One region of the Enterobacter sp. C3_dUdeg genome, then DNA from elsewhere that is predicted to be linked to it. Evidence: predicted binding sites of a transcription regulator. Region 1 holds the regulator's gene; each other region holds the start of a gene.

Evidence for each region. Region 1 encodes CRP, which controls carbon source genes, mostly activating them, when cyclic AMP is high. Its sites were predicted from a motif close to ATGTGANNNNNNTCACAT; they were not measured.
Region 2: a site for CRP is predicted at 1,530-1,547, ahead of AC27FC_RS11780 (glycine dehydrogenase). Genes of this name have one in related genera too.
Region 3: a site for CRP is predicted at 1,445-1,462, ahead of rhaS (HTH-type transcriptional activator RhaS). Genes of this name have one in related genera too.

The regions. Positions count from the first base shown of each region.
Region 1 is NZ_BAAKFX010000005.1:40,869-44,145, forward strand. Features, by position in the region: gene AC27FC_RS14020 (YheU family protein) at 1-4, shown strand, start outside; gene AC27FC_RS14025 (phosphoribulokinase) at 35-904, shown strand; gene AC27FC_RS14030 (OsmC family protein) at 971-1,375, opposite strand; gene crp (cAMP-activated global transcriptional regulator CRP) at 1,687-2,319, shown strand; gene AC27FC_RS14040 (YccS/YhfK family putative transporter) at 2,377-3,277, shown strand, end outside.
Region 2 is NZ_BAAKFX010000003.1:371,467-374,743, forward strand. Features, by position in the region: gene AC27FC_RS11765 (DUF4311 domain-containing protein) at 1-393, opposite strand, end outside; gene AC27FC_RS11770 (DUF4312 family protein) at 416-715, opposite strand; gene AC27FC_RS11775 (SFCGS family glycine-rich protein) at 718-1,080, opposite strand; gene AC27FC_RS11780 (glycine dehydrogenase) at 1,091-1,429, opposite strand; gene cybC (cytochrome b562) at 1,745-2,131, opposite strand; gene pmbA (metalloprotease PmbA) at 2,172-3,277, opposite strand, start outside.
Region 3 is NZ_BAAKFX010000014.1:44,542-47,818, forward strand. Features, by position in the region: gene rhaB (rhamnulokinase) at 1-1,289, opposite strand, end outside; gene rhaS (HTH-type transcriptional activator RhaS) at 1,591-2,427, shown strand; gene rhaR (HTH-type transcriptional activator RhaR) at 2,501-3,277, shown strand, end outside.

The DNA of each region.
Region 1 (3,277 bases):
CTGATCTTCCACCCTTTTCAGTCAGGGAGTTGCTATGTCTGCCAGACACCCGGTTATTGCCGTTACGGGGTCGAGTGGTGCGGGAACCACCACCACCAGCCTCGCATTTCGCAAGATTTTCGCCCAGCTGAATCTCCGTGCGGCGGAGGTCGAAGGCGACAGCTTTCACCGCTACACGCGTCCGGAGATGGACATGGCCATTCGTAAGGCGCGCGATTCGGGTAAACACATCAGCTACTTCGGCCCGGAGGCCAATGACTTCGGCCTGCTGGAACAAACCTTTATAGAGTACGGTAAGAGCGGCAAAGGGCAGTCCCGCAAGTATCTGCACACCTATGATGAAGCCGTACCCTGGAATCAGGTGCCGGGAACCTTTACCCCGTGGCAGCCGCTGCCGGAACCCACCGACGTCCTCTTTTACGAAGGATTGCACGGCGGCGTGGTCACGCCTCAACACGACGTGGCGCGCCACGTGGATCTGCTGGTCGGCGTGGTCCCTATCGTTAACCTGGAGTGGATCCAGAAGCTGACGCGCGACATGAGCGAGCGCGGCCATTCGCGAGAGGCGGTGATGGACTCCGTGGTGCGCTCCATGGAGGATTACATTAACTTCCTGACGCCGCAGTTCTCCCGCACCCATATCAACTTCCAGCGCGTGCCGACGGTGGATACCTCGAATCCGTTTGCCGCTAAAAGCATCCCGTCGCTGGACGAGAGCTTTGTGGTGATCCATTTCCGCAATCTCGAAGGCATTGATTACCCCTGGCTGCTGGCAATGCTGCAGGGCTCGTTTATTTCACACATGAATACGTTAGTCGTGCCGGGCGGAAAAATGGGGCTGGCGATGGAGCTCATCATGACGCCGCTGGTGGAGCGACTGATGGAAGGGAAGCAGATCGCGTGAGCATGTTCCCTCTCCCTGTGGGAGAGGGTTAGGGTGAGGGCATCAACACGCACGATGCCCCATCAATCACGCCTCGATCACTTCATACGAATGCGTGATTTTTACCGCTTTCTCCAGCATTAACGCCACCGAGCAGTACTTCTCCGCAGACAGGTCCACCGCACGCGAGACCGCCGCGTCTTTCAGCTCTTTACCGGTGACCACAAAGTGCAGGTTAATATGGGTGAACAGGCGTGGCGCCTCTTCGCGACGCTCTGACGTGAGTTTAACCTCACAATCCGTCACGTCATGACGTCCTTTTTGCAGAATCGACACCACATCAATTGCGCTGCATCCGCCTGCCGCCATCAGCACCATTTCCATTGGGCTGGGTGCTTTATCGCCGGAGTTACCGTCCATCAAAATCTGGTGTCCTGACGCGGACTCGCCCAGGAACGTTAAACCTTCAACCCATTTCACGCGCGCTTGCATATTCATTAACTCCAACGTTGCATTTTTGGTGACAGATTACGCGTGCGTTACATTTATCGCAATGGAAGGCGACCTGCATCATGCTGAAGCGAGACACCAGGAGACACGCGGCGAAAGCTATGCTAAAACACTCAGGATGCTACAGTAATACATTGACGTTACACGTGTATGCAGAGGACATCAAACTTTACTGGCTGCGAAACGTTACGGTAGCCGACTTCCCAGGGTATGGGTAAGAATTCGATTGCAACCCCAGAGTCCGGATGCATCTGATGACTCTGGTGACAGCTTATAACAGAGGATAACAGCGCATGGTGCTTGGCAAACCGCAAACAGACCCGACTCTCGAATGGTTCTTGTCTCATTGCCACATTCATAAGTACCCATCGAAGAGCACGCTGATTCACCAGGGTGAAAAAGCGGAAACGTTGTATTACATCGTTAAAGGCTCGGTGGCAGTGCTGATCAAAGATGAAGAAGGGAAAGAGATGATCCTTTCTTATCTGAACCAGGGCGATTTCATCGGTGAACTGGGCCTGTTTGAAGAGGGCCAGGAACGTAGCGCCTGGGTTCGAGCAAAGACAGCATGTGAAGTGGCTGAAATTTCTTACAAGAAGTTCCGTCAGCTGATTCAGGTTAACCCTGACATCCTGATGCGTCTTTCTTCCCAGATGGCGCGCCGTCTGCAGGTCACGTCAGAGAAAGTGGGTAACCTCGCCTTCCTGGACGTTACCGGCCGTATCGCACAAACCCTGTTGAACCTGGCGAAACAGCCAGACGCCATGACCCACCCGGACGGCATGCAAATTAAAATTACCCGTCAGGAAATTGGTCAGATCGTCGGCTGCTCCCGTGAAACAGTGGGCCGTATCCTGAAAATGCTGGAAGATCAAAACCTGATCTCCGCCCACGGTAAAACCATCGTGGTCTACGGAACGCGTTAATTCCGCTTAAACGGCGTGCCATCGCAAGGTGTCACGCCGTTTTTGTCTCTACTCCCCATGTGGCGCAGGCTGATCTATCACCCGGAAGTTAACTACGCACTGCGACAAACGCTGGTGTTGTGTCTTCCTGTGGCCATAGGCCTGATCCTCGGACATCTTCAACAAGGCCTGCTGTTTTCCCTCGTGCCCGCCTGCTGCAACATCGCCGGTCTGGACACGCCGCATAAGCGTTTTTTCAAACGCCTGATCGTTGGTGGCTGCCTGTTTGCGGGCTGTAGCCTCGCCGTACAACTCCTGCTTGCCCGGGATATCCCGCTGCCGCTGATCCTGACCGTACTTGCGATGACCCTTGGCGTCACGGCGGAAATCAGTTCGCTGCACGCTCGCCTGCTTCCCGCCTCGCTGATTGCGGCCATTTTCACGCTGAGCCTCGCCGGGAACATGCCGGTGTGGGAGCCGCTGCTGATCTACGCCTTGGGGACATTATGGTACTGGCTGTTTAACTGGTTTTGGTTCTGGCTGTGGCGTGAGCAGCCGCTGCGTGAATCCCTGAGCCTGCTCTATGTGCAGCTTGCGGATTACTGCGAAGCCAAATACACCCTGCTCACCCAGCATACCGACCCGGAAAAATCCTTACCGCCGCTGCTGACGCGCCAGCAGAAGGTGGTGGATCTCATAAGCCAGTGCTATCAGCAGCTGCATATGCTCGCCGCCAACAAGAACCACGAGTACAAGCGGCTGCTGCGCACCTTCCAGGTCGGGCTGGATCTACAGGAGCATATCTCCGTAAGCCTTCACCACCCGCAGGAGGTGCAAAAGCTGGTCGAGCGCAGCCACGCCGAAGCGGTGATCCGCTGGAACGCGCAGACCGTCTCGGCACGCCTGCGCGTGCTGGCCGATGATATTCTCTATCACCGTTACCCGACGCGCTTTAACATGGACAAGCAGCTGGGCGCGC
Region 2 (3,277 bases), on a different contig from region 1:
GGAGGAGGCGGTCAGGTTCAGGAAGGTGACGACAATCATGCCGATCACGCCGCAGGCAATCGCCATTTTGCGGGGATCGTGCAGCGTTTCGCCGACGTTACGGTTTTTGATCATCAGTGCAGCAGCACCCCAGTTCGGGATGATGCGGTGGTCAACGTCCTGTGTGAAGGCACCTGCGGCCACGGAAGAGGCCCAGGCGTTAAAGAAGAAACCTAACCCAAAGGAGAAGTGGGACGCCGGATCCCCTTCACAGGAGTTCAGTTCCCCCAACGTACGAAACGCGCCCATACCCTGAGTGGTAGGCGCATGAAACATGCGTGCAGCCCCGGCGCCAACACCGACGCCAACCAGGCCGCCAATGATGAGCGATTTTATTAATATAATTAAGAACATCAGTCTGCCCTTTTATGAATAATCAGCGTTGCGTGACGAAATCCACCTGGTCAAGATTGATAGCGGTCACGTTGACGGTCACATCCAGCTCCACGCTGTAGGTGCGTCTTTCCCGGCGCAGAAAGAAGAACAGAAACGCTTCTTTTCGCACCGCTTCTTGCGCCTGAACGACCTGCACATCCTGTGGCTCAATACGCAGTAAGATATGCGGTGAGGCTTTCATCACCGCGGCCTGAACGTGGTTGAGCGCGTCGGCAAAGGCGCGCGCTTTGGCGTCGCCTTTGCCCTTCACTCTCACCGTGGTTGTGAACTGTTCTTTCATGCTTATGCGCCGTATTTCTTCTGCCACGCCTGTACCAGACGCTCGCCCAGCTCTTCTTTATCCATAAAGCCGAAGCCCAGCACGTTGCAGCCTTCGTTGATGGCGGTCACGCCCTCTTCCACCGAACGCATGCCGTATTTGGCCTTATAGCCATATTTGGTTTGGGCAGTGATGGCACCCGCGCCGCCGCTGCCGCAGAAGGAGATGCCGAAGGTGGCGTTTTCCGCTTTCATCACGTCGCCGAGCTTCATGTCCGCCGCCATGCCCGGTACGACCACCGCGCGTCCACCTGCTTTTTCCACACCGGCAGCCACTTTCTGACCTTTACCCAGGCGATCGCCAATCACGACTGTAATCTGTTCCATGTGTTGCTCCTTAAAGGTTGTCTTTCGCGACTTCAAAGTGAACGGAGAGCAGCCAGGCTTCTTCATCAGGAAGATTGCCAAACTGCGCGACCACTTCACGGGCGAGCCGCATTGAATCCGGTGAAATTTCGTCAAACAGCTCTGCTTCAACCTCCGGCAGCGGCTCGCCGGTCACGGACCGGTGCGCCATTGCGCGCACGTGGGAGGTGAGCATCTGCTCCTGTACCGCATTGGGGATGATGTTGTTTCGGGCCAGCAGGGCATAAACCTGCTGCAGCATGGTGTTCGCGAGCTGTTCTGTTTGCTCTGCCTGTTCCCCAACGTCGTTCATTACCGCTCCGTTAATCACTGGTCTTACCCCGTTAATGGCTCTGGAATAAAACTAACGTTGGGGGGGAATTGTTTGTAGCGAGTTGTTTTCCACTTCGAAGTGGAAAGGCGAGCCGCAGCAGTGATCTGTGCCACATAAATGCGGTCAATCTGAATTAATGACGGTATTTGCGTGATGAATATCACGTATTCCAGCGGCAAAACGCGCGCCGGGGAAACGAAACGTTCAGGCGCGGTGACGCAAAAATGTGATGGCGATAGGGTTTACTTATTACCGCGTAAAAAAAACGGGGGCCGCTGGCCCCCGCTGGTTGTTTGTCAGATGCGCGATCGGTTAACGGTATTTCTTGTGATAGGTGTTACGCGTCGTCACAAACTGCTCGGCCGCCGCCTGGGCTTCCTTCACTTTGCCTTCGTTAGCCAGCTTCAGCGCGCCGTCGATCTGGCCGACCAGCACGTCAAAGCCGTGGCGGTAGTCTTTCATCTCTGCGCTGTCTGCCGCTTTGCTTTCCAGCTTCGGAGGCGTCGCTTTTTGTGCGTCGAGCGCCGCTTCACGCATTTTGGTCAGCGCGTCTTTCATTTCAGCCGCATTGTCGGTTTTCTGCACCACCTTCAGGTTTTGACCGAGGATGCCCATGTCGTCTTCAAGATCGGCAGCAAACGCAGAAGAGCCAAGAACCAGCGTTGAAGCCGCGACGATCGCTAACAGATGTTTACGCATTGCTCACTTCCTTTTTATTATTAAAACGCCTTTACGGGTATTACTGACCGGCGATTTTCATTTCCGGCAGAAGTACAGAACCACACTGTATATTGCTACGTGTTTCAATATCGTTACCGACCGTAACGATATTGCGCCACATGTCCTTCAGGTTGCCGGCGATAGTAATTTCGCTCACCGGATACTGGATTTCGCCGTTTTCCACCCAGAAGCCCGCCGCGCCGCGCGAGTAGTCGCCGGTGATGCCGCTTACGCCCTGGCCCATTAGCTCGGTCACCACCAGCCCGGTGCCCATCTCTTTCAGCATCTGCTCAAAGTTCAGGCCCTGTCCGGCAATGCGCCAGTTGTGGATGCCGCCAGCGTGTCCGGTGCTTTTCAGCCCCAGCTTGCGCGCGGAGTAGTTGGTCAGCAGCCACTGGGTCAGAATACCGTCTTTGATGATATCGCGACGTTCGGTGCGCACGCCTTCGCTGTCGAACGGCGTGGAGGCCAGCCCTTTCAGCAGGTGCGGATGTTCTTCAATGGTGAGCCATTCCGGCAGGATCTGCTTGCCCAGCGAGTCGAGCAGGAAGGTCGATTTACGGTAAACCGAGCCGCCCGCGATAGCGCCCACCAGATGGCCAAACAGACCGGTCGCCACTTCGTTGGCAAAAATAACCGGGGCCTTCATGGTGGAGAGTTTACGCGGCGACAGGCGTGACAGCGTGCGTTCGGCACACTCTTTACCCACCCACTCAGGAGACTGCAAATCCCCCAGCGCGCGGCCAATGGTGTAGGCGTAGTCGCGCTCCATGTCACCGTTCTCTTCGGCGATCACGCAGCTGGAGAGAGAATGACGGGTGGAGCAGTAGCCCTGCAGCATGCCGTGGCTGTTGCCGAAGACTTTGATGCCGTAGTGGCTGTTGAAGCTGCCGCCTTCGGTATTGGTGATGCGCTTATCGGCCTGCAGGGAAGCCTGCTCGGCGCGCGCGGCCAGTTCGATCGCTTCGTCCGGGGTCACTTCCGCCGGGTGGAAAAGATCGAGATCCGGCGCGTCAAACGCCAGCAGGTCTTTATCCGCCACGCCTGCGTAAGGATCCGGGGAGGTATAACGGGCGATATCCAGCGCAGCCTGCACCGTGCGGGCAATGGCATCCGGGCTGAGAT
Region 3 (3,277 bases), on a different contig from region 1:
GTGGAGGCCTCCACGGGACCCGCCACCACGGTGATGCCGCAGGCATCGGCGCAGAGCTGGTTCAGCAGCTGGTTCTGGCAGCCGCCGCCCACGATATGCAGCTGGCTAAACGGTTTTCCGCGAAGGCTCGCCAGCTCGCTGAGGATGTCGGCATACAGCAGGGCGAGGCTGTCAAAAATGCAGCGCGCCAGTTCTGAAGGGCTCGACGGCACCGGCTGCCCGCCCTCGACGCAGGCGGCCTGAATTTCGGCGCTCATGTGCGCCGGGTTGATAAAGCGGTCATCGTTCGGGTTGATCAGGAACGTACAGGCCTTCAGCTTCTCGGTTTCGGCGATAAGCGCGGGCAGGTCGGTAATGTTTTGCTCTTTCAGCACCCGCTGGAGCAGCCACAGCCCCATGATGTTTTTCAGTACGCGGTAGCGGCCTTCGGCACCGCCTTCGTTGGTAATGTTTGCGGCCATCGCGGCATCGCTGGCGTACGGGGTTTTGCTCTCAAAGCCCATCAGCGACCAGGTGCCGGACGAGAGGTAAGCCGCGTCTTTGCTTGCAAGTGGGGACGCTATTACCGCGCTGGCGGTATCGTGGCTGGCGACGGCAACGACAGGGATTGCGTTCCCCTGGGGGCAAATCCAGTGACCGATCACGTTACCCGGGTGGGTGGGTGTGCCGAACCAGGAAGGCGACGCCCCCGTCCAGGCCAGCAGATGTTCATCCCAGCTATCCGAGTTGATATTGACCAGTTGCGTGGTGGTGGCGTTGGTATATTCCCAGTTCATGTTGCCGGTCAGGCGATAGCTCAGGTAGTCCGGGATCAGCAGCGCATGAGCCACGTCCGCGACCAGCTCCGGCTGTTGCTCGACCAGGGCACGCAGCTGATAAAGCGTGTTAAACGGCAGAAACTGAATGCCGCTGCGCCCGTAGATGTTGTCCTTGCCAAGCTGGGCGATAGCGTTCGCCATCAGGCCGTCGGTACGGCTGTCGCGATAAGAAACCGGCAAGCCGACGCGCTCGCCATGGCTATCAAGCAGAACGTAGTCCACGCCCCAGGTATCAATGCCGATGCTGTCGATGCGAATGCCACCGTTGCAGACGTTGTTCAGTCCGGTACGGATCTCTGCCTCCAGGGCATCGATATCCCAGGTATCAAAACCGTCCTGCTTTTGCAGGCAGTTGGCGAAACGGTGCATTTCGCGAAGCGAAAGCGCGTGCTGCTCACGGTCCCAGCTCGCGAGCATTACGCGGCCGCTGGATGCGCCTAAATCGACAGCCACACAATGGCGAAAAGTCATGGTCGGGTCCTTTCTTAAGTCATTAGCGGTGAGTGTAAAAAAGGGAAGAAAAAGTCACCTTCTCACCACTGACAGGCCAAATCTCGCGCTGGCAAGAAAGCAAAGGTGAATGTGAGGGCGTTCACAGTTTCCAGCAGTGACGGGATGCTCAGGCAGTGTGACGCTGGGCGCATTTCCCGATCTTTCCCCCTGTTTCTTGAAAAATGGACAGCTTTTGCGAGGTTTACTGCCAAAAATTGAAGGTGAGTGTGGGAGGCCTTAATTACTATTTTGAGAACATTTTTCATTGGTGGGGGCCGTTATGACCGTACTGCACTGCGTGGATTTTTTTCCTTCAGGAGGTTCGCCTGTCGCGATTGAGCCACGGCTTCCTCAGGCTGCGTTCCCGGAGCATCATCATGATTTTCACGAAATTGTGATTGTTGAGCGCGGGACGGGTATTCATGTTTTCAATGGCCAGCCTTATACCATCAGCGGCGGTACGGTGTGCTTCGTGCGCGACCACGACCGGCACCTGTATGAACATACCGACAACCTGTGTCTGACGAATGTGCTTTACCGTTCCCCGGACGCGTTCCAGTTTCTTTCGGGGCTGAGCCAGCTGTTGCCCCAGGAGCAAGACGGACACTATCCGTCGCACTGGCGGGTGAATCAGTCCATCCTGCAGCAGGTGCGTCAGCTGGTGAGCCAGATGGAGAAGAGCGAGGACGGGCAGGAGACGCACGCCATTGCCACGCGCGAATTGCTGTTTATGCAGCTTCTGGTGCTGCTGCGCCGCAGCAGCCTGGTGGAAGGGCTGGAAGATAACAACGCGCGCCTGAACCATCTGATGGCCTGGCTGGAAGAACATTTTGCCGAGGATGTCTGCTGGGAAACGCTTGCGGATGATTTTTCCCTGTCGTTGCGTACCCTGCATCGCCAGCTTAAACAGCACACCGGACTGACGCCGCAACGCTACCTTAACCGTCTGCGCCTGATCAAAGCGCGTCATCTTTTACGTCATACCGACGATAGCGTCACGGATATTGCCTATTGCTGCGGTTTTGGCGACAGCAATCACTTTTCAACGCTGTTTCGCCGGGAATTTAACTGGTCTCCGCGCGATATTCGCCAGGGAAAAGACGCGATGCTTCAGTAACGCGAGGGCAGTCACCGTTTTATTTCCGCAAAAAAGCTAATAGTGTCAGGTTATTCGGCGTAGAGGTCGTGGTGTGGCTGCTCAGTTAATTCTTCGCAAAGATGATTTTTTTGCCTCCGCGAGTCAGGCCGTCACGGTGGCCGATCGCTACCCGCAGGACGTCTTTGCCGAACATACCCACGAGTTTTGCGAGCTGGTGCTGGTTTGGCGCGGTAACGGCCTGCACATCCTCAACGACCGCCCCTACCGCATCACGCGCGGAGACCTGTTCTACATTCGCGCGGATGATAAACACTCCTACGCCTCGGTTAACGACCTGGTGCTGCAAAACGTTATTTACTGTCCGGACAGGCTCAAGCTTAACGTGGACTGGGCCGCGAGCATTCCGGGCTTTCTTGATGCTAAGGGTTCTCCGCACTGGCGCTTAAGCAGTAGCGGCATGGCTCAGGTACGGCAGGTTATTTCTCAACTGGAGCAGGAGAGCCAGAAGAACGACCCCGTTGCTAACCAGCTGGCGGAGTTGCTTTTCGCCCAGCTGGTGATGACGTTGAAGCGCCATCGTTACGCCACTGATAACCCCTCCGCCACAACGCAGGAAGCGCTGCTGGATAAGCTCATCACCCGGCTTGCGGGCAGCCTGAATAAAAACTTTGTACTGGATAAATTCTGCGAGCAGGAACAGTGCAGCGAGCGCGCGTTGCGCCAGCATTTCCGCACCCTGACCGGGATGACGGTGAACCACTACCTGCGCCAGCTGCGCATCTGCCATGCACAATATCTCCTCCAGCATACGGAGTGGATGGTCAGTGATGTGGCGATGCGCTGCGGCTTTGAGGACAGTAACTACTTT